Regions from separate parts of the Rossellomorea sp. NRS-1567 genome, predicted to be linked through region 2. Evidence: predicted binding sites of a transcription regulator. Region 2 holds the regulator's gene; the other holds the start of a gene.
What was found. The regulator NrdR, encoded in region 2, represses ribonucleotide reductase genes. The targets are predictions, from matches to a motif close to AACACNATATATNGTGTT.
Positions count from the first base shown of each region.

Region 1: the regulator NrdR is predicted to act here: its motif matches at 3,507-3,524, upstream of ACIFOD_RS00445 (vitamin B12-dependent ribonucleotide reductase).

Region 1 covers NZ_JBITPL010000001.1:86,248-98,683, forward strand. Annotated here, with positions in the region: gene ACIFOD_RS00440 (patatin-like phospholipase family protein) at 1-724, opposite strand, end outside; gene ACIFOD_RS00445 (vitamin B12-dependent ribonucleotide reductase) at 831-3,401, opposite strand; gene ACIFOD_RS00450 (lipoate--protein ligase family protein) at 3,753-4,589, opposite strand; gene ACIFOD_RS00455 (rhodanese-like domain-containing protein) at 4,802-5,185, shown strand; gene ACIFOD_RS00460 (hypothetical protein) at 5,277-5,597, shown strand; gene gcvPB (aminomethyl-transferring glycine dehydrogenase subunit GcvPB) at 5,698-7,161, opposite strand; gene gcvPA (aminomethyl-transferring glycine dehydrogenase subunit GcvPA) at 7,154-8,500, opposite strand; gene gcvT (glycine cleavage system aminomethyltransferase GcvT) at 8,517-9,623, opposite strand; glycine riboswitch at 9,720-9,800, opposite strand; glycine riboswitch at 9,804-9,895, opposite strand; gene ACIFOD_RS00480 (DEAD/DEAH box helicase) at 10,070-11,770, shown strand; gene ACIFOD_RS00485 (YqhG family protein) at 11,739-12,436, shown strand, end outside.
Region 2 covers NZ_JBITPL010000026.1:65,827-78,262, reverse strand. Annotated here, with positions in the region: gene polA (DNA polymerase I) at 1-967, shown strand, start outside; gene mutM (DNA-formamidopyrimidine glycosylase) at 990-1,814, shown strand; gene ytaF (sporulation membrane protein YtaF) at 1,883-2,515, shown strand; gene coaE (dephospho-CoA kinase) at 2,542-3,147, shown strand; gene ACIFOD_RS19605 (glyceraldehyde-3-phosphate dehydrogenase) at 3,664-4,692, shown strand; gene speD (adenosylmethionine decarboxylase) at 5,321-5,707, shown strand; gene ACIFOD_RS19595 (cytosolic protein) at 5,838-6,218, shown strand; gene nrdR (transcriptional regulator NrdR) at 6,301-6,756, shown strand; gene ACIFOD_RS19585 (replication initiation and membrane attachment family protein) at 6,828-8,213, shown strand; gene dnaI (primosomal protein DnaI) at 8,226-9,158, shown strand; gene ACIFOD_RS19575 (putative sporulation protein YtxC) at 9,512-10,378, shown strand; T-box leader at 10,452-10,706, shown strand; gene thrS (threonine--tRNA ligase) at 10,765-12,436, shown strand, end outside.

The sequences.
Region 1 (12,436 bases), on a different contig from region 2:
AATCATGTGCATCTTTCATCGTAGTAAAGAGGGCTTCATACATATCAATCGCATTTTTGATTTGTTTTTTTGGCTTTCCGATTAGATCGTGACTTAACTTCACCCCGATGACCGGCCTTATCTTTTTCACATTTTCCCTATCAAACAGCCACATAGGAAAGTTACTGAGCACCCCACCATCCACCATGAAACTTATTCCTTCTAAAGATCGCAGCTTTACAGGTTCAAAGAAGTAAGGAAGACTCGCACTCATTCGTATCGCCCTGGCAACGGGAAAGGTTTCTTTCGCAATGCCGTACTTCTCAAGATCATCCGGGAGAACCAACAATCTGCCATTCGATAAATCCGAAGCGATGACCCGGAGTGAATGGGGTGGTAAATCGGCGAACGTATAAATTCCCCTCGCTTTCAGCTTTTCTTCCACCCAACTTTCAAGCGCCACTCCCTTATATAAACCTAAACGATTGTAAACCCGAAGCCATTTTATTATAGGGAGAGAGATGATCGCGTTTGAGTCCAGCAATTTATTAAAATCTATATCATCCATGATTTTCAAGAGCTCCCTGCTCGAATAACCGGCGGCAATAAATGCTGCAATCACCGCTCCGGCACTTGTTCCTGCGAGCCTCTTAAATTTGTAGCCCTTCTCCTCTAATGCTTGATATGCCCCAATCAACGCGAGCCCCTTTATGCCTCCACCTGAAAAAACGCCATCGATGTCCAAAGGCCCCACTCCTTCAATGTCTCTTACTACATCTTTAATTCACAAAGAAGGATTTTAGACTAAAAAAATAGGAGGGGAACCAGTCCCTCCTACCTTTCTTCATATATTATAGTCCGCATTTCAGCTGAGCGCCGCAGTTTGTACAAGTATTGCAGCCACCCATATCTTTTACCGTCCCTTTACGGCAGACTGGACACGTATTCCCAACTTCAGAACCAATGGACACGTCTGTTGAACGTACGTCCTGAATCGTATCAAGTAACACGATCGGCTTTTTCGATGTAGGAATGTCTTGTTGTTCCTGTTCGTCCTCGTCATCAAAGCTGTTTTCTTCTGCCTTAAGGGTAAGAACTTGTGAATCACGGCTTCCGTCAACGTAGACGGTTCCACCTTTTGCTCCACCCTTATAGAGTCGCTCATACACTTTTTCAACTTGATCAACCGTATAACCACGAGGGGCATTAACCGTTTTCGAAATAGAGCTGTCGATCCAATTCTGAATGACACATTGGACATCGGCATGTGCTTGTGGCGCCAAGCTCATGGAAGAAACAAACCATTCTGGAAGATTGTCAGTATCTGCATCCGGATTTCTCTTCAAGTAATCCTCTACAATATCCGCTTTCACTTCAATGAACTTACCAAGACGACCGCTTCTGTAGTACGTGAAGGAGAAGTAAGGTTCAAGCCCGGTAGATACTCCAACCATCGTACCTGTTGAACCTGTAGGAGCAACAGTTAACAGATGGGAATTCCGGATTCCATACTGTTCAATGTCTGTTCGGACATCCTTAGGCATCTTCTTCATAAAGCCCGTTTCCACAAATGCTTTTCGTAAAGCTTTCGTTTCTTCATCGGTGCTTCCAGTCAGGAATGGAAAGCTTCCTTTTTCCTTCGATAATTCAACAGAAGCACGATAAGCGGTTGTGGCGATGACTTCAAATACTTCATCCACAAGCTGATTGCCTTCTTCAGAACCGTATTCTTTCTCACAGTAGATCAACAAATCTGCAAGACCCATTACACCAAGGCCAACACGTCGCTCACCAAGGGCCTGCTTTTTGTTTTCATCCAGGAAGTAAGGAGTCGCGTCGATGACGTTGTCCTGCATGCGAACACCCACTTCAACGGTACGCTTCAATTTTTCAAAATCAACGGTTTTCGTCTCTTTATTGGCAAACTGAGCAAGGTTGACGGCTGCCAGGTTACACACGGAATATGGAGCAAGAGGCTGTTCACCGCATGGGTTCGTAGCAACTACCTTTTGACCGTATGCTTTCGCATTCGTCATGTCATTCGCGTTATCAATAAAGAAGATTCCAGGCTCTGCAGAATAGGTTGCACATACATTGATAAGATTCCAAAGTTCTTTCGCCTTGATCTTACGGTAAGTACGCACTTTGTAGCCGAGCTTTTCCCACTCACGGACATCCCCTACGTTGTGCCATTCTTCATTATAGTATTTCATCTGCTCTTCATTATAGCTTTCTACATCAGGGAAGCGCAGTTCGTATTCACGATCGTTTTCCACGGCTTCCATAAAGTCGCTTGTCAGGCAAACCGAGATATTCGCTCCTGTCAGGAATTCTGAATTATGGACGCTGTATGTTCCGCCTGTACGGAGCTTTTCTTCTGCATTCTTAAGGATTTTCGCATCAAATCCACCGTATCCAGGGATTTGTCTATAATTTAGGATTCCTTGATACATCGCTTCCTCTTGTTCAGCCAGAGGGGTGAATTTCAACTTATCCTGTGCTGCTTTTTTAATCGTTTCATCTTCTGTATTTTCAAGAAGATATCGCAGAATACGCGGGTTTTGCATTTTAGAAATGATGAATTCGATAATATCGGGATGCCAATCTGAAAGCATGATCATTTGTGCCCCACGTCTTGATCCGCCCTGCTCAACCAAATGAGTCAATTTAGCGATGTCATCCAGCCAGGAAACCGAACCGGAGGATTTACCGTTCACACCTTTAGCCAGAGTATTTCGTGGGCGAAGAGTCGATCCGTTCGTTCCGACACCCCCGCCTCGGCTCATGATCTCCATCACCTGCTTGCGATGTTCTGAAATCCCTTCTCGGGAATCCTGTACGAAAGGCATCACGTAACAGTTGAAGTACGTTACGTCTGTTCCGGCACCCGCTCCATAAAGCACCCGGCCAGCAGGAACAAAATGCAGGTTCACTAATTCATGATAGAATTTTTCAAACCAAACTTGTCTCTTTTCAGGAGTTTTTTCCACTTCTGCCAAGCCTGTTGCGTTACGCTTCGCAATTTGTTCGTAGTAGACTTCGAGAGGTTTTTCAATGACATCAAGTGTTCTTGAGACGACACCCGTTTCCATTTCTTCAGGTTTGTCGATGGCACTTCTGTACTCTTCTTCGATCCAAACATCTGCTTTCTTCGTCTCCCAGTCGATGCTTGTGATATACCCTAATCCTCTTGCAGGGAATTTAGGATCTTCTTTGATGGTGAGGACCACGAAATCACCTTCTGAAAGAGTGATCTTTTCCGTGTCTTTGAAAGAATAGCGATCAATCATGACAAGACGGGATACACCCTTATGTGTAGTTTTCATATCCGGGGTTATGGGATGTACTTGAGGAAACAATCCAATATCCTGATTTAATCTTTCGATGTTTAATTTCATTGTGTTTTTAGACGCAACAGTCATAAAGACAACTCCTTCTATCTCAAATCTTTCATTTGTTTGTTGTTAACTTTGATGTGTTATATCAAATAATACGATATCATAGCTCAATTGGAAAAGCAATAAATAAACACAACATATAGTGTGTAAAAAATTATTCGACACACCACATATTGTGTTTCAGGTCAATAGGTCATTTGTTTGTCAAACGGATAATATGCCAATAAAAATAGAAAACAGAAGGATTTAATAGATAATCATATAATACTCCGACCATTTCTATTAATTTAGAACTTGATATAAATCCAAGTCGCGTAATAGTTGGTAAAACAGGAAAAAAGCGACAAGCATCGCTTTTTTTCTACAAAAAATTTTTTATCGTTTGAAATTCCAGTCATCTGATTCGTACCGGGTTTTGGCAAGGTCCACAACATATTGTGTTTCCTCTTCAGAAAGTTCATATGGCTCCAGGTGAATATTCAATCCTTCCTCAAAACCTTTTTTGAATGCTTCCTTCGCCATATCCATGGTGACCGTTTCCGAACTGATTTCGTTCATCGCGACAGCCTTGCTTTTAAATGCCCGCTGCATACGCTCTTTCACCCGGTCAGATGGATAGTGAAACAGGCTGAACAGCTTATCTTCGTCAAGATCCAATAGAATGGAACCGTGTTGAAGGATGACACCTTTTTGGCGCGTCTGGGCACTGCCCGCCACTTTTCTTCCTTCTACCACCAGTTCATACCAGCTCGGTGCATCAAAACAAACGGCTGAACGTGGATTCTTTAACCCTTCCCGCTCTTCTGCTGTTTTAGGAACGGCAAAATAGGCTTCGAGTCCAAGTCCTTGAAATCCTTTTAAGATCCCTTCCGAAATCACCCGGTATGCTTCTGTAACGGTTTTAGGCATTTCCGGGTGCTCTTCAGAAACAATGACGCTGTACGTCAATTCATGTTCATGCAGAACCCCTCTGCCTCCCGTCGGTCTTCTGACAAAGCCAAGACTGTGCTCTTTCACTGCATCAAGATTGATTTCCTTTTCTACCTTTTGGAAATAACCGATCGAGAGCGTCGCGGGATCCCAGCCATAAAACCTGATCGTGGGAGGAATCTTTCCCTCGCTATGCCAATCCAGTAGCGCCTCATCAAGGGCCATATTATAAGAAGGGGAACAATTCCCTGAGTCAATGAATCTCCATGTTTCTTTTTTCATGCATCATACCTCATTTGCGTCTTCTCTTTGATATTATGTTATGTAAAAAACCAACTTCAATTAAGTCCGTTACTAGTCTATCAAATCCAAAAGAAAAAACAAAGAAAAACAGATTGGAAAGTGTTTGCTGTAAAATAATAAATTTGTTTTGATTCTCGGGGCTTTCATGAATATAATAGAAGTTAGCGCATTTGTAGAAAGGAGCATGAATGATGGAAGGATTATATATTCTTTTAGTCGTACTTGGTGGAATCATTGTTTATTCACTCTTTACGTTCTTCTATCAAAAGAGGATTGTGAATACATTGACTGAAGAAGAATTTCGAGCAGGATATCGTAAAGCTCAGTTGATAGATGTTCGTGAAGCGAATGAATTTGATAACGGTCACGTACTTGGCGCACGAAATATCCCCCTCTCTCAAATTAAAATGAGACAAAAGGAAATCCGTGCCGATCAACCCGTTTACCTTTATTGCCAAAGCGGACTCCGCAGCGGACGAGCAGCTCAAATGCTTCACCGCAAAGGGTACCGGGATCTTCACCAATTGCAGGGCGGCTTTAAAAAGTGGACAGGCAAAGTAAAACATAAAAAATAATGTGAAAGGATTGCCTTTGGGGCGATCCTTTTTTTTGATCGTTGTAAGTAGTAGGTTGGATTGGAGTGATGGTTCTAGTGGTATTGGTATTGTGCATAATTTGATCAATAAATGGAATTATGTGGAACACGGCTGGATTTTTGCTCATTTCGGCTGGATTATCGGCCAAATCGGCTGGATTCCTGCTCATTTCGGCTGGATTATCGGCCAAATCGGCTGGATTATCGACCAAACCGGCTGGATTATCTATCACTTCCGCTGTATTACCGAGGATTACCGATCATCACGACTGGATTCCGCACCTATTCTGCTCAGTGATCGACTAAATCTGCTTGTTTACTTGTCTTTCTACCGTAATGAATTCATTAAACGGTCGAATCCCCTCTTTTACCTCCTGAACTTCACAAAATAATACCACAATCACCTCCACCCCACTTCCTTTACAATGAAGGTCCGTCCCTCAACAAAAATCCCCGCAGCGAATTACTGCGGGGATTTCCAATTTTATTTCTTTAGCTTTCTTTTGTATAACGCAGTACCGGTTTTCTTGCTGCGAGTGTTTCGTCCATACGTTTGACGATGGTTGTGTGCGGTGCTTCCTGGACGATTTCCGGCGTCTCTTCTGCTTCTTTGGCAATCTGTATCATGGCATCAATGAAGGAATCAAGGGTTTCTTTCGATTCTGTTTCCGTCGGTTCGATCATCATGCACTCTTCCACGTTTAGTGGGAAGTAGATGGTTGGCGGATGATATCCGAAGTCGAGTAGTCGCTTCGCAATATCCAATGTTCGGACACCAAGCTTCTTCTGGCGTTTTCCGCTGATCACGAATTCATGCTTACAATGACGATCGAATGGAAGGTCAAAGTGAGGCGCCAGGCGGCGCATCATGTAATTGGCATTCAGGACGGCATTTTCCGTCACGGCTCTCAGTCCGTCCGGCCCCATCGTTCTGATGTACGTATACGCACGAACGTTGATTCCAAAGTTTCCATAGTAAGGTTTTACACGGCCAATGGAATCAGGACGGTTGTAATCGAATTCGAACTTTTCACCATTTTTTACCAGTATCGGTTTTGGAAGGTATTTAATCAGGTCTTCCTTCACTCCCACAGGACCGCTCCCTGGACCACCGCCTCCGTGAGGGCCAGTAAAGGTCTTATGAAGATTTAAATGCACGACATCAAATCCCATATCCCCTGGTCTGGCTTTTGATAATACGGCATTTAAATTGGCACCATCATAATACAACTTACCGCCTGCTTCATGAATGATTGCAGCCATTTCCAGAATGTTTTCTTCAAATAATCCAAGGGTGTTCGGGTTGGTCAGCATCAAGGCTGCTGTATCATTTCCAACTACTCGCTTCAGATCCTCTAAATCAACTAAACCGTTTTCGTTTGATTTCACCGTTACCGTTTCGAAACCTGCTACAGTCGCACTGGCAGGGTTCGTTCCATGAGCTGAATCCGGTACGATGACCTTCGTACGATGAGTGTCTCCATTTGCTTCATGGTAAGCACGGATCATCATAAGACCCGTCCACTCTCCGTGAGCACCGGCAGCAGGTTGAAGGGTCACTTCATCCATGCCTGTGATCTCTTTCAAATGCTCCTGAAGATCATACATCAGTTCAAGGGCACCTTGAACGCTTTCTGCTTCCTGGAGAGGATTGATATGAGCGAATCCATTCAAGCGTGCCACGTTTTCATTCACCTTCGGATTGTACTTCATCGTACAAGACCCTAATGGATAGAAACCGGAATCCACACCATGATTACGTTTTGATAATGCCGTATAATGACGCATGATATCCAGTTCAGAAACCTCTGGAAGATGCGGTTCTTCCGTACGGATATAATCAGATGGAATGAGATCTGACAGTTCTACCTGTGGTACATCCATCTCAGGTAAGCTATAGCCGACACGGCCTTCTTTAGATAATTCAAAAATAAGAGGTTGATCTTGCTTATTCATGACAATCCCCCAATTCTGCTACGAATGCGTCGATTTCTTCTTTGCTGCGAAGTTCAGTAACAGCGATCAGCATGTGCTGTGATAAGCTGTCATCCATTAATCCTAAATCATAACCGCCAATCATTTCTTTACCCAGGAGCTTTTGATTGATTTCTTTGACCGGCCTATTTACCTTTACGACAAACTCATTGAATGATGGTCCTTCAAATGCAATGGAGAATCCTTTTGCTTTAAAGGCTTCTTTTGCATAATGTGCTTTTTGGATATTTTGAAGTGCCATCTCTTTGACGCCCTGTTTTCCAAGTGCTGTCATGGCTACAGATGCAGCGAGTGCATTTAATGCCTGGTTTGAACAAATATTCGACGTTGCTTTATCTCGACGGATATGCTGCTCACGTGCTTGAAGAGTAAGAACAAATCCTCTGATTCCATCTTCATCAACGGTTTGACCAACAAGACGGCCCGGAACTTTACGCATAAGCTTTTTGTTCACAGCGAAGTATCCACAGTGCGGTCCACCGAATGCACTTGGGATACCGAATGGCTGTGCATCACCAATGACGATATCGGCTCCTAATTGTCCAGGAGGAGTAAGCGCCCCTAATGCAAGCGGGTTTGAAGAAACAACGAACATTGCTTTTTCAGCGTGCGCCACTTCTTCGATTGCTTTTAGTTCTTCTACCCGGCCGAAGAAGTTAGGATATTGAACGACTACCGCTGCAATTTCATTACTCATTAATTTCTTAAGTTCTTCAACATCCGTAACACCATTATCGTGCGGAATTTCCACCACTTCTATATACTGACCTTTTGCATAAGATCGTAAAACATCACGTGACTCGGGATGCACGGTACTTGAAACCAGTACCTTTTTCCGACGGGTCTGCCCTGCACTCAGCATAGCTGCTTCTGCAAGAGCCGTTCCTCCATCGTACATGGAAGAGTTGGCTACATCCATGCCGGTCAGCTCACAAATCATCGTTTGGAATTCAAAAATGGCTTGAAGTTCTCCTTGAGAGATTTCCGGTTGATAAGGTGTATATGCTGTATAAAATTCAGAGCGTGATAATACATGATCCACGATGATCGGCATGTAGTGGTCATATACTCCTGCCCCTAAAAAGGATGTATGACTTCTTAAGTCAGCATTCTTCGCTGCCATTTTGGTCAATTCTTTTACCAATTCCGTTTCTGACTTCGCTTCTTTGATTTTGTAATCCCCTTTGAAACGGACCTTCTCAGGAATATCTTCAAATAGATCGTTAACGCTGTCTACTCCTATGCTGTCTAACATTTCCCTTTGATCCTGCTCTGTCATCGGTAAATAACGATGCTTCATGACCGTCATTCCTCCCCTATTTCTTTGGTCTTTTATAGAATGGTGTCGCTACTACTTTCGCTTTTAACTTTTTCCCTCTGATCTCAACCAGTACTTCTGTATCTAAAGAAGTAAACTCTTTATGGAGTAATGCTAATCCTACATTTTTCTTTAATGTCGGCGATTGCGTACCGGTTGTGACTTCCCCTATCTCTTCTTCACCGGCATACACCTTATATCCATGACGGGGAATTCCGCGATCAATCATTTCAATCCCGACGATTTTTCTTGGAGCGCCTTCATCCTTTTGTTGTTTCAGCACTTCATGACCATTAAATGGAACCTCTTTATTAACTTTTACGGCGAATCCAATCCCTGCTTCGATCGGCGTGATCGATTGAGATAATTCTTGTCCGTAAAGGGCAAGATTCGCTTCAAAACGCAATGTATCACGAGAACCCAGTCCGCATGGAAGCACCCCATGTTCCTTTCCTGCATCCAGGATGGCTTTCCAGATTGCAGCCGCATCACCTGCATCACAGTAAATCTCAAATCCGTCTTCCCCTGTGTAACCGGTACGTGAAACAAGTGCATGTCTACCATCTATGTTCACTTCGGTCTGGAATTTAAAAAATCCGATATCACTTAGTGAATGTTCGTTTGTAAGCTTTTGTAAAACCTGTTCAGCAAGTGGACCTTGAAGGGCCAATTGCGCCATATGTTCAGAGATGTTGTTGATTTCAACTCCATCGACTTCATGCTCTTTCAGCCACTGAAAATCTTTATCTATATTTGCCGCATTAACAACGAGCAAATAATCATTATCTTTTATTTTATAAACTAATAAGTCATCGACCGTCCCACCGTTTTCGTAGCACATAGCCGTATACTGAGCTCCTCCATCTTTTACTTTGGAGACATCATTTGTCATCATTCTTTGTAAGTAGTCAAGAGCCCCTTCACCCTTCACTTCAATTTCTCCCATATGAGAAACGTCGAATAGTCCAGCCCGGGTTCGTACCGCTTCATGTTCTTCTTTAATACTTGAGAATTGCACTGGTAAAGCCCAGCCACCGAAGTCGATGGTCTTTCCTCCATACTCTTTGTACACTTCGTATAAAGGTGTTTGTTTTAACTCTGACATGACTTTTCCCCCTTTATCTTCCTTACATGCATAATCCTTAACCAAGTTTTATCCCATGAAAAAAGGACAGAAAAACCCCTTTTCATAAAGAAGTTTCTCTGTCCTTGCACCTGAAAGTTTACCGAAGAACGGCTTTCCCCTTTGGTGGTTCCCGGGTACCGGAAACACTCTCCAGAGTTGCGTCCAACAAGAGTCTTTTTGCCTGAGAGATTCACACTTAAATGTGCTTGCTCCTTCGGCGCTGTATGCACAGTCTCTCCCCTTGTTATCATTCGCCAATATTCCTTGAAACATTTGGTCATACTAGAAATATACAGAAGAAATGTTGTAAATGTGAATGTTCGGATTTTCGAGTTTTTTAAACATTAGAAAATCTATTTTTATCCTACCATTAAATACGAGGATTGAGCAATCATTTTTATTAGAATTAAGGAGATGTTTTTCAGATGAATGTTGAGGTTTTATTTGATGAAGAATGGGGCGAGGGTCTCGAGAATTTAATTGATAACGATGGCCCATGGGGAAATTGGGAGCTATATAAGCTGGCCATCGAATTTGAACATCATCTTGCAATTCCGAACTTTGAAGGCCTGCAAGCTCCAAAACATTTGGCAAATGTCACTCCGCTCCCCCATCAGTTGGAAGCAGCAAAGCAGGTTGTCGAAACGATGAACGGAAAAGCGATCCTTGCAGATGAGGTCGGATTAGGTAAAACCATTGAAGCCGGATTGATATTGAAAGAATACATGATTAGAGGATTAGTGAAGAAAGTATTAATATTGGTTCCTGCATCCCTGGTCTCTCAATGGTCCTATGAATTAAACAGTAAGTTTTTCATTCCGGCTGTTCCGCAACGAAAAAGTTACGTATGGGATCAGTGCGATATTGTCGTTTCATCCATGGATACGGCTAAGCGGAGCCCTCATCGGGAAAAGGTGTATGAACAGGATTATGATTTGGTGATTATCGATGAAGCTCACAAACTAAAAAATCATAAAACAAAAAACTATGAATTTGTCCAAAACCTAAAAAAGAAATTCTGCTTATTGCTGACAGCGACACCTATTCAAAATCGTGTCGAAGAGATTTTCCATCTGGTTTCTCTCCTTAAGCCGGGACATCTCGGAAATGAATCCGGTTTTTCTGAAAGATATAAAAAAGGGGATCGTACTCTTCAAGAGGATGAACATTTAAAAAGTCTCATTAACAAAGTGATGATCCGTAACAGACGCAGCGATACGGGTATAGAATGGACAAAACGGCACGTAAAGACTGTCTTAATCGATTTTAACGAGGCTGAAAGAGATTTATATAACAGCATCGATTTGCTCAGGGGGAACTATGATGACTGGGCTAATTCAAGCTCCTTCTCTCTATTAACGCTTCAAAGAGAAGCATGCAGCTCTCGTGAAGCAGTATTTTATACTCTCAAAAACATGCTTGAGAAGAAGGAGGCTCCGACGGCTGGTTTTGAGAATACAATTGGCACTCTTATGAAAAAAGTAGAAAACGTGACAATGAACTCCAAGGCTCAGAAAGCACTTGAAATCGTCCAATCGATCAATGACAAAGTGATTATATTTACAGAGTACCGGGCAACACAGCTCTATCTGCAATGGTTCTTAAAACAACATGGAATAAGCTCCGTACCGTTCCGAGGTGGATTTAAACGGGGGAAAAAGGATTGGATGCGTGAACTCTTTCAAAAGCATGCACAGGTGTTAATTGCTACTGAGGCCGGAGGGGAAGGAATCAACCTCCAATTCTGCCATCACGTGATCAACTTTGACCTGCCATGGAATCCTATGAGGTTAGAGCAGCGAATCGGTCGTGTCCACCGTCTCGGACAGACAGAGGATGTTCATATTTACAATTTTGCTACCAGAGACACGGTTGAAGAACATATATTGAAGCTTCTTTATGAAAAAATCAATCTATTTGAACGGGTGATCGGAGAATTGGATGAAATCCTGACCCGCCTGGATTTCCGCGACTTCGAAGAGCATGTAACCGATATTCTTTCTTCATCCAGAACGGAAGGGGAAATGAAGATTAAAATGGAGAATTTAACGAGTATGATTCAATTTGCCGAACAATTAAAGGAGGAGAAATCAAATGCAGCAGCACGAAATTCATCGATTTCTTGAGAGATACTTCGTGGCTAATGGATGTGACCTGGTTGCGAACGGAGACGGTCATATGACCGTCCAGCTCACGATTGATTTGGATAAGGAGCTGATGAATCGTCCGTTCTACTGGCACTACCTTGAGAAAACGGGAGGTATTCCAAATCCAATGACATTATCACTTATAACGAATCCGGATAAAGCACCTGAAGACTTAAAAGGAGAACCTATTCACTTTGGTTCTCCGCGGTTACACCAAATCTTCCATTCAACACGAAATTTAGCAGGGTATATACGGTTATACGAAAACCGGCTCACACCGAGTGGTCAGCAAACCCCTCTTCATCCATGGCTTGGACTGAATATCAAAATTTCGTATCAATCCAACCGAAAGAAAGACAGCATTCGAAGCATGGGATTGAACCTGATCAATGGAGTCATTCAGGAAAACTTTCATTCGTCATTGATGTCCAGAAACCTGACACCTAAGATTCCTGATTTCTCGTTCACATTGACACCGATCATTAAACCGAAAAGCGGAGTGAACCGCATTCAAACGTTCCTGTATGAAGAAATCAAAAAGGAACCTGTTGAATGGGCTGAGCAGGCACGAAAGACGTGGGAGGAAGATTTACAATTATTGAATCACTTTTATGGAGATCAAGAGGAAAAGCCCGAATCCTATTT
Region 2 (12,436 bases):
CACTTCTGCTGACGTACTGGAAAAACTTCAGTCCAAGCATGAAATCATTGAACATATCCTGCATTACCGTCAGCTAGGGAAGCTGCAATCCACGTATTTAGAGGGGTTATTGAAGGTCGTCCATCAAGATTCGAGTAAGATTCATACACGATTCAACCAGGCCCTGACTCAAACGGGACGATTAAGCTCGACGGACCCTAACCTGCAAAATATTCCGATCCGGCTTGAAGAAGGAAGGAAGATCCGTCAGGCGTTCATTCCATCTGAAAAAGGCTGGGTCATGTTCGCTGCAGACTACTCTCAAATTGAGCTGCGTGTACTTGCCCATATTGCCAAAGATGAGAAATTGGTGGAAGCTTTCAGAAATGATATGGACATTCATACGAAAACAGCGATGGACGTCTTTGGGGTGGCAAAGGAAGAGGTCACGTCTAATATGAGAAGGCATGCGAAAGCCGTTAACTTCGGAATCGTATACGGAATCAGTGACTACGGTCTTTCTCAAAGCCTTGATATTACCCGAAAAGAAGCAGGGGAATTCATTAAGAAGTATCTGGAAAGCTTCCCTGGTGTTAAAGAATATATGGATGATATCGTACAGGATGCAAAGCAGAAGGGCTATGTGACCACTCTGCTTAATCGCCGACGTTACCTGCCTGAGATCACCAGCCGTAATTTCAACTTAAGAAGTTTCGCTGAACGTACAGCAATGAACACTCCGATTCAAGGAAGTGCAGCCGACATCATCAAGAAGGCGATGATTGATATGGCTGCAAGGTTAAAAGAAGAAAATCTTCAATCACGATTATTGCTGCAGGTGCATGATGAATTGATCTTTGAAGCGCCTGAAGAAGAAATCGAAGTGTTAAAGAAGATTGTTCCTGAAGTAATGGAGAATGCGATGGAGTTGGAAGTTCCATTAAAGGTCGATTACTCATACGGTCAAACATGGTACGACGCGAAGTAGAGTTTGATAAGGAGGTGGCAGAGTGCCGGAGCTGCCTGAAGTAGAAACGGTCAGAAGGACGCTTGAGCTTCTTGTGATTGGAAAGAAAATCAAAGACGTCTCGGTTTTTTGGCCTAAGATGATTAAAAGCCCCGTCGAGCCCGATGAATTTGTTCATAGCTTGAAGGGGCAGGAAATACTTGAAATGAGAAGAAGAGGGAAATTCCTGATCTTTTATTTAAACGACGTGGCCCTTGTTTCTCACTTGAGAATGGAAGGAAAGTACAACTTGTCTGAAAGCCGGGACCCCATTGAAAAGCACACTCACGTCATATTTCACTTTACGGATAACACAGAACTCAGATACCGTGATGTCCGGAAGTTTGGGACGATGCACCTATTCAGGAAAGGGGAGGAACTGCTTCATCTTCCCCTCCTGCAGTTGGGGCCGGAGCCATTCCAATCCGAATTTACTCCTGGCTACTTAGCTGAAAAGCTGAGCAGGACAGAAAGAATCGTGAAAGCCACATTATTAGATCAAACGGTCCTCGTGGGACTGGGGAATATCTATGTGGATGAAGCGTTGTTTCGTGCAGGTATACATCCTGACCGGAAATCGAAATCTCTTTCACCTGAAGAAATTGAACGTTTGTACAAAGAAATCATTCATACGCTAACCGAAGCCGTGGAAATGGGAGGGAGTACGATTCGCTCCTATGTGAATTCGCAGGGACAAATGGGTATGTTCCAACAGAACCTCTTCGTGTATAGCCGGAAGGAAGAACCTTGTCGAAAGTGTGGCACTCCCATCGAGAAGAAGGTCTCAGCAGGGAGAGGGACGCACTATTGTCCCGACTGCCAACGTTAGAAAGAACAATTAACATCTGATAAGCCCTTACCATATATTATTGTAATGATTTTTGGGAGGGCTATTAGATGAGTGAAACAATCTCCTTATTACTGCTGGCGTTTGCTGTAAGTCTTGATAGTTTTAGCACAGGTTTAACTTACGGATTACGAAAAGTGAAAATCCCTACAAAATCAATCAGCATCATATCCATTTGTTCGGCGAGCTCCTTACTGTTGGCCATGTTGCTTGGTCAGACCATCGGATCCATTATCTCTCCGCTTTGGGCTGGAAGGATCGGCGGGCTGATTCTGGTTGTGATCGGGGCGGCGGTACTGTACCAGTTCTTTAGACCGGAAAAAGAAACGGTATTATCCCAAGAAAAAACGTTAATTAACTTTGAGATTAAATCTATAGGATTAGTGGTTCAAATTTTAAGAAGGCCGTTAACGGCAGACTTTGATAGATCGGGTACGATTACTGGTATTGAAGCATTTATGCTTGGAATTGCACTATCATTGGATGCATTCGGTGCCGGAATTGGCGCAGCGTTATTAAATTTCTCGCCATTCATACTTACTTTAGCCATCCTGGTGATGAGCTTTACGTTCTTATTCTCAGGATTAAAAATGGGGGAATTCTTCTCTCATTTGCGCTGGATCCACCGAGTGTCATTTCTCCCGGGAGTTCTGTTGATCCTTATAGGGATCCTGAGGTTTTAATGGCTGAGCTAGAAAGGAATAGGATAATGGTTAGCATTATAGGATTAACAGGTGGCATTGCAAGTGGTAAAAGTACAGTGTCGAAAATGTTAAATGAAAAAGGCTATACGATCATTGATGCTGATCTTGCTGCCCGTATGGTGGTGGAGGTTGATCAGCCGGCTTACCTTGCGATTGTGGAAGAATTCGGTGAACACATACTGCACGATCACGATTCAACCATTAATCGGGAAAGACTCGGCCAGATCATCTTTAACTCTGAAGAAAAACGAAAAAAGCTGAATGGAATCGTTCATCCTGCCGTCAGAAGCATGATGCTCGCCCACAAGGAAGAAGCCATTGCAGCTGGTAAAAATACGATTTTCATGGATATTCCCCTTCTATTCGAAAGCAACTTGACGTGGATGGTCGATCGCACAGTCGTAGTATACGTGAACGAAGAAACCCAACTATCCCGTCTAATGGAGCGGAACAACTTTAACCATGAAGACGCATCATCCCGCATCGCTTCCCAATTCCCCTTAAAGGACAAAGCAAGCCTTGCCGACGCAATCATCGACAACAACGGATCTTTACATGAAACTAAAGAACAACTTGATGCGCTACTAGTGGATTGGGATCTAAAACCATAGAATGACATATGAGCCGACAAGGAAACCTCTTGTCGGCTTTTTATTTGGTCCACTAGATAATTAGTAGTTATGACGATAAATATTGATTTTTTGGTTTGCGTATGTATATAGGACAAACTCTAAACGTATCTATAGAGGCTTTGTGGTGTATGTCTGTCAACGTGTATAGTCACTAAATATGTATCAGCACAGAGTGGATTGTAGCGGAAGGCACTTGACTCCTGCGGGAATAGCGGGACAGGTGAGACCCCGCAGGCGCAGCCGAGGAGGCTCACCGCCCGCCCCGCGGAAAGCAAGTGCCTGAAGCGGAAAGGAACGGTCAATGTTTAAATCAATATCATTGAAAAAATGTATGAATCCAAACCATGGTAATATACATTCAATAAGCCTATTTGTCAGAATAATAAAACATTAAAAATCCTCAAAATACTTATTAACATATTCTCTAAATATGTTATACTATTTTTAGCAAATAAACATATAAGTATAACATTAATATAGAGGGGAGCCGGATTTATGAAGGCGAAAATTGCAATCAATGGTTTTGGACGTATTGGGAGAATGGTTTTCAGGAAAGCAATATTAGAGGAAAACTTAGAGGTTGTAGCCATTAACGCAAGCTACCCGGCTGAAACATTAGCACATTTAATAAAGTATGACACAAATCATGGAACATTTCAGGCAGATGTGGTGACGGAAGATGATGCACTCATCGTCAATGGGAAACGTGTCCTACTATTAAGCAATCGTGATCCTAAAGCTTTGCCTTGGGGCGAATTAAATATCGATATTGTGATTGAAGCTACTGGAAAATTCAATTCGAAAGATCAAGCGAGCCTTCATTTAGAAGCGGGAGCGAAAAAGGTCATCCTGACAGCCCCGGGTAAAAATGAAGACATTACAATTGTGATGGGTGTAAATGAAAGCGCATTAAATATTGAAGAACACAGCATCATTTCAAATGCATCTTGTACGACGAACTGCTTAGCGCCGGTTGCGAAGGTATTAGATGAGCAATTTGGTATTGAAAATGGACTTATGACGACTGTCCATGCTTATACAAATGACCAAAAGAATATTGATAATCCACATAAAGATTTGAGAAGAGCGAGAGCGTGCGGTCAATCGATCATCCCGACCACGACAGGTGCAGCCAAAGCATTATCATTGGTTCTGCCTCAATTAAACGGCAAGCTTCACGGAATGGCATTACGTGTGCCTACACCAAATGTTTCCCTAGTGGACCTGGTTGTGGATGTGAAAAGAGACGTAACAGTAGAAGAAATCAATGAAGCTTTCGTTACGGCATCTGTTGGTTCCTTACACGGAGTACTGCAATACACAACGGAACCATTAGTTTCAATCGACTTTAATACAAATCCTCATTCAGCGATCATCGACGGATTATCCACGATGGTAATGGGAGATCGAAAAGTCAAGGTACTGGCCTGGTACGATAACGAGTGGGGCTATTCATGCCGCGTCGTTGACCTGGCTAAATTCGTTGCATCAAAAATGAACGCAAAACAAAAAGTCAACGTTTGAAAGAACCCAAATAAACAATAAGCTTCATCCTTAGAACGTACCTTTCCCGGTGCGTTCTTTTCTTTTATTTCGCTTTTTAAGAAAGATGGTATAGAACACTCTATTTAATGAAGGATGTATTAAGTTACTTTAGGAACAAATTTTGAAAAAGATCTTTTTTATGTTTATCTATCAAAAAGTATAATTAGTAAAAGTGTAGTATCACAGAGTGGATTGCAGCGGAAGGCACTTGACTCCTGCGGGAATAGCGGGACAGGTGAGACCCCGCAGGCGAAGCCGAGGAGGCTCACCGCACGCCCCGCGGAAAGCAAGTGCCTGTAGCGGAAAGGAACGGTCAACGATTAGAACATCACTAAAACAAACTTTAATGTTTGGGTGAATACCCGCATTCACTCACGGAAGTCAACCGATCGTCCACCCATATAAAAAGTTTAAAAAATTTATTGCAAAAGAGTTTTAAACAAAGTATACTATTTTTCGTGAACTTCTTATTAGCAAATGAATACTGATTTAGCTACTTAAAGGGTTAGGACCTCTTCGGACTAACTTTCCCCCGTGGTAGTTAAGATTTTGCCAAAGGACACGTTCATTTTGACGAAAAAAATTATGTCAAAGGGGGAAACACGAAATGGAAACAATGGGTCGTCATGTAATCTCAGAATTATGGGGTTGCGATTTTGAAAAATTAAACGATGTAGTAGGAATTGAAAAAACATTCGTAGATGCTGCGCTGAAATCAGGTGCAGAGGTACGTGAGGTAGCTTTCCATAAATTTGCTCCTCAAGGTGTTAGTGGAGTTGTGATCATTTCAGAATCACATCTGACTATTCACAGTTTTCCTGAACATGGTTATGCCAGTATTGATGTATATACTTGCGGTGATTTAGATCCTAACATCGCTGCTGAATATATTGCAGATGCTCTTGGTGCTGACACGCGTGAAACAATTGAATTGCCACGTGGTATGGGTCCTGTACAAGTGAAGAAGTCTCAGGCTCAAGCTCAAGCCCTTTAATCGAAGATAACTCAGAAGAGATGCGTATTAGATGCATCTCTTTTTTTATGCTTTTGTACAGAATTGATTTTGAATTTTCATTCGTGCGGTTTTCGTGTAAAATAAGGGTAAATAAAGGGAGGAACTTTATATGAGCGGAATACGTACTTTTTTTAAACGGTTTCAATCAGAATGTGAGACATCTGATCAGCACGAAGATAAAGACCTGAAATCACGTTATTATAAATCCATGCATCAAGGTGCATTTAATGCAGTATTAGAGTTATTCTCATCCTCTGAGTATGAGGTGATTTCCCAGTCTAAGGACAGAGGGGAAATTACGGTCCGTAAAAATGGTACTCCCCAACTGTTTATCGTCGCAACGGTCATCACGGTAAGACCTTTTGAAACGGCAGTCGATTTCAAGGTCAGCGCGGATAGAGGGAAAGTCTTTGGTACATATACGGTCTTAAAAGCACAGATTAACCATTATTATCAAAAGCTTGACAGTGAATTGACAAAAGTGAAATAACGGTAAATCCTTTATTAGCTTGTGTAAGTCGCAGCTTTTTTATATGATGAAAGTAATAGTATGTAATAACGGAGCTGATATTATGAAGTGCCCGTCTTGCCAGCATAATGGTACACGAGTAGTGGACTCCCGACCTGCTGATGAAGGACGTTCAATCAGGAGAAGAAGAGAATGTGAAGTATGTACTTTCCGCTTCACGACCTTCGAGAAGGTTGAGGAGCTTCCTTTAATTGTGGTGAAAAAAGAAGGGGTAAGAGAAGAGTTTAGTCGAGAGAAGATTTTGAGAGGGTTGATCAAGGCTTGTGAGAAACGCCCGGTACCTCTTGAGAGATTAGAAAAGATCTCAACGGATATTGAAAAGGACCTCCGTAATCAAGGTGCTTCTGAAGTAGAATCGGTTAAGATCGGTGAGATGGTCATGGATCAACTTGCTAAGGTAGATGAAGTTGCATACGTACGCTTTGCATCTGTGTATAGACAATTCAAGGATATTAATGTATTTATAGACGAACTGAAAGAATTAATAAAGAAAGAGTAGAAGAATGAGCTGAAGATGTAATTCTTTAGCTCTTTTCTCTTTATTTTTTTGAAAGGTAGAATCCAACTATGATGAAGAAGCATTGGAATGAAATACAACCAATCGATCACTACACGGTAGGGACAAATGGGATTCTTCAGGAATACGATCGGAAAATCATCACGTTTCTGTACCAGCCTTTAATTGGTTCGGTTTGTTACAGTCTTTATATGAGTTTGTGGGGAGAAGTAGAAGAAAACAGGCTGTGGTCCACACATTCTACTCATTATCATCTGATGAACGTTCTGTCTGTTAATCTTCAAGAAGTATATGAAGCGAGAATGAAGCTTGAAGGGATAGGATTGTTAAAGGCGTTCGAAAAAAGGGACAACGAGGATCGGAGCTTTCTTTATGAACTGCAGCCACCTCTTACCCCTCAGGAATTCTTTCATGATGGCATGTTAAATGTGTATCTTTACCGGAAAATAGGCAGGACTCATTATTTGCGTTTAAAGAAATTCTTCACTGACGAATCGGTAGATAAACAGCAACACGTAAACATCACCAGGTCCTTTCAGGATGTTTTCACATCGGAACAGATTAATTTTCTCCAACACGATGCAAATATGGATTCCGAGACTAAGTCTGGTGAACAATATATGAAATATGGGAAGAATGGTGGTCTTCCACTGGATGATATCGATTTTGATTTTCAGTTATTACTGGCAGGGTTATCTGAATCCATGGTTCCACGTAAAGCCTTTACGACTAATGTAAAGGAAACGGTTCTGAAACTGAGCTATCTGTACGGAATTGATCCTCTTCAAATGAAAAATATCGTCCTTAGCTCCCTGGATGCAGATGATACCATCGATATAGAGCTGCTGCGCAAAACCGCACGTGATTGGTATGGGGTTCAGACAGGTGATCAACTGCCCGATTTGACTGCGAGAATAGAGACTAAAGCGCCTGTGAAATCGGATAAACCCCGCACGAAAGAAGAAGAGCTTATTGATTATCTGGAAACAACGTCGCCCAAGGATGTTCTATCTGACATATCAAATGGAGGAGCGCCTTCTAAGGCAGACCTTCAGGCTGTTGAAGAGGTGCTCATGTCACAGAAGTTGCCGATTGGTGTCATGAATGTCCTGGTACAATATGTTTTGCTGAAAACGGACATGAAGCTCACAAAAGGATATATGGAAAAAATCGCGTCCCATTGGTCGAGGAAAAAGGTGACGACTGCAAGTGAAGCCATGGAATTAGCCAAAAAAGAACACAAGCAGTATCTTGAGTGGGCTGAAGGGAAAAAGGAAAATAAAACGAATAGACGAAGAAAGCCGACTCGTACGGAAAAACTCCCGGAATGGTTCCAGGAAGGTGAAACCGAGAAAGAAATTGATCCTTCCCTTGATGGATATGATTTCGAAGCAGAAAAGAAGAAACTCGAAGAAGAGCTTAAAAATTTTCGGAAGTAGGTGAACGTAGCGGTGGAGAGAATAAATAACACCCTGAAAAAGTTGGCGACTTCTGGTTCGTTTCAACAAAGATATGAGCAAATGAAAAAAGAGATTCTTGAAAACAATGATGTGAAGGATTTTATTCGCAGGAATGAAGGCCGTGTAACAGGGGAAATGGTAAATGAGAGTCTGATGAAGTTATATGAATACATCTCTCAAAGTAAAGAATGTCGATACTGTCCTTCTTTACAGGAGTGTAAGAATATGATGGAAGGGTATGACCCTCATTTGGTGATCAGGGGCAACACCATCGACATCGATTACCATCGCTGCCCTCGAAAAGTCATTCACGATGAAAGAACGAGCGCCCAGCGTCTAATCAAGAGCCTGTATGTGCCGAAGGATATTTTGCAGGCATCTTTCTCAACCCTGGATCTTGATTCGAAAAGCCGATTGGAGGCAGTTCGATTAGCGAAGAATTTCGTGGAGAACTATACAGAAGGTACAAAAATGAAAGGACTCTATTTTTACGGCAAGTTCGGAGTGGGTAAGTCCTATTTGTTAGGGGCGATGGCCAATGAACTCGCCGAGAAAAAAATTGCGTCCCTGATTGTGTACGTTCCTGAATTCTTTAGAGAAATCAAGCAATCGCTGGGAGACAACACGGTAAATGAAAAACTTGAAATGGTTAAAGTGGCACCGATCCTCATGCTCGATGACATCGGCGCAGAAACCATGTCAAGCTGGGGAAGAGATGAAATCCTGGGGACGATCCTCCAATACAGGATGCTTGAAAACCTGCCGACATTCTTCACTTCCAACTTCAACTTCAACGAACTGACGCATCATTTGACGTACAGTCAGCGGGGAGAAGAAGAAAAACTGAAGGCTGCGCGGATCATGGAACGGATTAAATACTTGTCTCAGCCTGTGTTGATTGATGGGCGAAATAGAAGAGAATAGAATGTAAGAGAGGAAATTGCATGCGATTTCTTCTCTTTTTTTGTGCATTCGACACTTTGATGTGTGTTTTTTGCAATTTTTGTAAATCGGCTGGATTATTAGGGGGAACGGCCGGATTATTCCAAGAAATGGCTGGATTATGGAGGTTTTCGGCTGGATTTTCGGAAGAAACGGCCGGATTATCGGCAAAGTCGGCCGGATTACTCATCGTGCATGGAAGCTAATGCATGTTCATGGAGTCCATAACGGCATAGATTCAAAAAGAAACAATTAAATTCCCTCATCAACTTCTAAATGATACAAGCCTCCCATATATATAAATCAGGGATTTGGGTTTAAGGAGGCGAGAAAGTTTGATTGAATTTATTTTCAAGCAAAAAAATGATGCGTTAAAGCTTCAAGCACACCTCAATAAAGAGTTCATCCAATCATGGTTTCATGAAACGCTCTTTCAACATACAACTCACTATAATCTGACGATAGAGGTTTCCCCTTTCTTCAAGGAAAGAGAAAAACTATTCAATGGGGTTTCCCACTTTGTCTTAAATGATAAATGCATGGACTGGTCCGAATCAGCCCTGAAAGAAAATTACTTCTATGAAGATGTTGATGAAATCAATCAAATATTAGAAATCGTATCAGAGATGAGGATGGGGGAACGACCTGAATTGATGGAGCTTATCGGTGAATGGGACGAGGCCGAATACGTCCATGACGGTCTGGAGCTTTTGTTGGAAGGGAAGGCCCCCATATCATTCGACTCCTTCAGCAAGTTCAGGCTGAAGAAGCTTCAGGAGAGACTGCTCCTTATGCTGGATCTTGCTATTGATGAATATAAGATGGAGCAGGAATATCAAATGTTTGTCCATATGCTGCGGGAGTATCTGGCATCGAGGGAGCAGAAAATGCGCACGATCCATCTGTACTCGACGGGTTACGGCTATCGTTTCTTTGATGAAGACATGAAAGAGGTGACACGGCAGGAATTGACGAAGGCGATTGATAAACGCCTTCTGACGAATCACCCGTTATACGTTGATTCATACACCATAGCTCCGTTATTATCCCTTGCACCGGAGAAGATACTCGTGTACGGGAATGGGGACCATCAATTAATCAGGACGCTTCAGAATATTTTTGAAGAACGAATCGATCTTTTGCCGTTGAGTTACTTCCCTGATACACTTCTCTATCCTTCCTGGGATATCGCGAATGAATAGGCTTCTTATTTTATGGAATGCTCTTGCTTTTCAAAACATAACCGATTATAATACCTACATAATAAGTCAATAAATAAAGGTTATGATGAGGACAACAATATTCCTATTCCATTCACAGAGAGGGAAGTCTCCTGGCTGCAAGCTTCCTAATTCGGTAGTGATATTTACCACCTCGGAACTTCAATTATGAACTGAATCTTGACGGATTCACAGTAATGATTGACGGCTAAATGTCGTTATTCGTTTTCAATGAAGTCATTGTCTGTATTTTGCACACAATGAGAAGTTGGGTGGAACCACGAGTTTACTTATTAACCTCGTCCCTTCAAGCGTGAAGGGGCGGGGTTTTTTATGTTTTATAGAGATTACTTAAGGAGTGAAATCACATGTCAGAAGTAGTGAAAATGCAGTTCCCCGATGGAAATGTCAAGGAGTTTCCTAAAGGGACAACAACAGAAGAGATTGCTGCGTCCATCAGTCCCGGACTGAAGAAGAAGGCGCTCGCTGGTAAAATAAATAATGTATTAATTGATTTACGTACAGGGATTCAAGAGGATGGGGCGATTGAAATCGTTACACCCCCAGGAGAAGATGCACTGGAAATTCTTCGTCACAGTACAGCCCATTTAATGGCACAGGCGATTAAACGCCTATATCCTGAAACAAAGCTTGGAATCGGACCTGTCATCGAAGGTGGATTCTATTATGATATTGATTCCGAGCACACGTTCACTCCTGAAGATCTTCCATTGATCGAGAAAGAAATGAAGAAGATCACTGGAGAAAACCTGGAAGTGGTCCGGAAAGAAGTAAGCCGCGACGAAGCGCAGAAAATGTATGAAGAAATCGGTGACGAGTATAAGCTTGAATTACTTGAGGCGATTCCTGAAGGAGAACAAGTCTCCATTTACGAGCAAGGAGAATTCCTCGATTTATGTCGTGGAATCCACATTCCGTCCACAAATAAAATTAAAGAGTTCAAACTGTTAAGCATCGCTGGGGCCTACTGGCGAGGGAACAGTGATAATAAAATGCTTCAACGCATTTACGGTACAGCCTTCTTCAAGAAAGAAGACCTGGAAGAGCATCTGCGTCTTTTGGAAGAAGCGAAAGAGCGTGATCACCGTAAAATCGGTAAAGAATTGAATCTATTCATGAACTCGCAAAAAGTGGGACAAGGCCTGCCGATGTGGCTGCCTAAAGGTGCCACGATCCGCCGCATCATCGAGCGTTATATCGTTGATAAAGAAGAACGTTTAGGCTATGACCACGTGTACACACCTGTCATGGGAAGCGTTGAGCTGTACAAAACAAGCGGTCACTGGGATCATTACCAGGAGAATATGTTCCCTGTCATGGAGATGGATAATGAAGATCTTGTCCTTCGCCCGATGAACTGCCCTCATCATATGATGATTTACAAAAACGGCATTCACAGCTATCGTGAGCTTCCGATCCGGATAGCCGAGCTTGGTCTGATGCACCGTTATGAATTGTCAGGAGCACTATCAGGCCTTCAACGTGTTCGTGGAATGACTCTGAATGATGCACATATCTTCGTCCGTCCTGATCAGATCAAGGAAGAATTCAAGCGTGTGGTACGCCTGGTTCAGGAAGTGTACAAAGACTTTGATCTGAATGACTATTCCTTCCGTCTGTCTTATCGTGACCCTGAAGATACTGAGAAGTACTTTGATGATGATGAGATGTGGAACCGTGCACAAGGAATGATCAAGGAAGCCATGGATGAACTGGACGTTGAGTATTTTGAAGCAGAAGGGGAAGCGGCATTCTACGGCCCTAAACTGGACGTTCAAGTGAAAACGGCCCTTGGTAAGGAAGAAACGTTATCCACTGTTCAGCTGGACTTCTTACTTCCAGAGCGCTTTGACTTAACATATGTAGGGGAAGACGGGAAGCAGCATCGTCCGGTTGTCATCCACCGTGGTGTCGTATCTACAATGGAACGCTTCGTGGCATTCCTGATTGAAGAATACAAAGGAGCATTCCCGACTTGGCTCGCTCCGACGCAGGTTCAGGTGATCCCGGTTTCTCCGG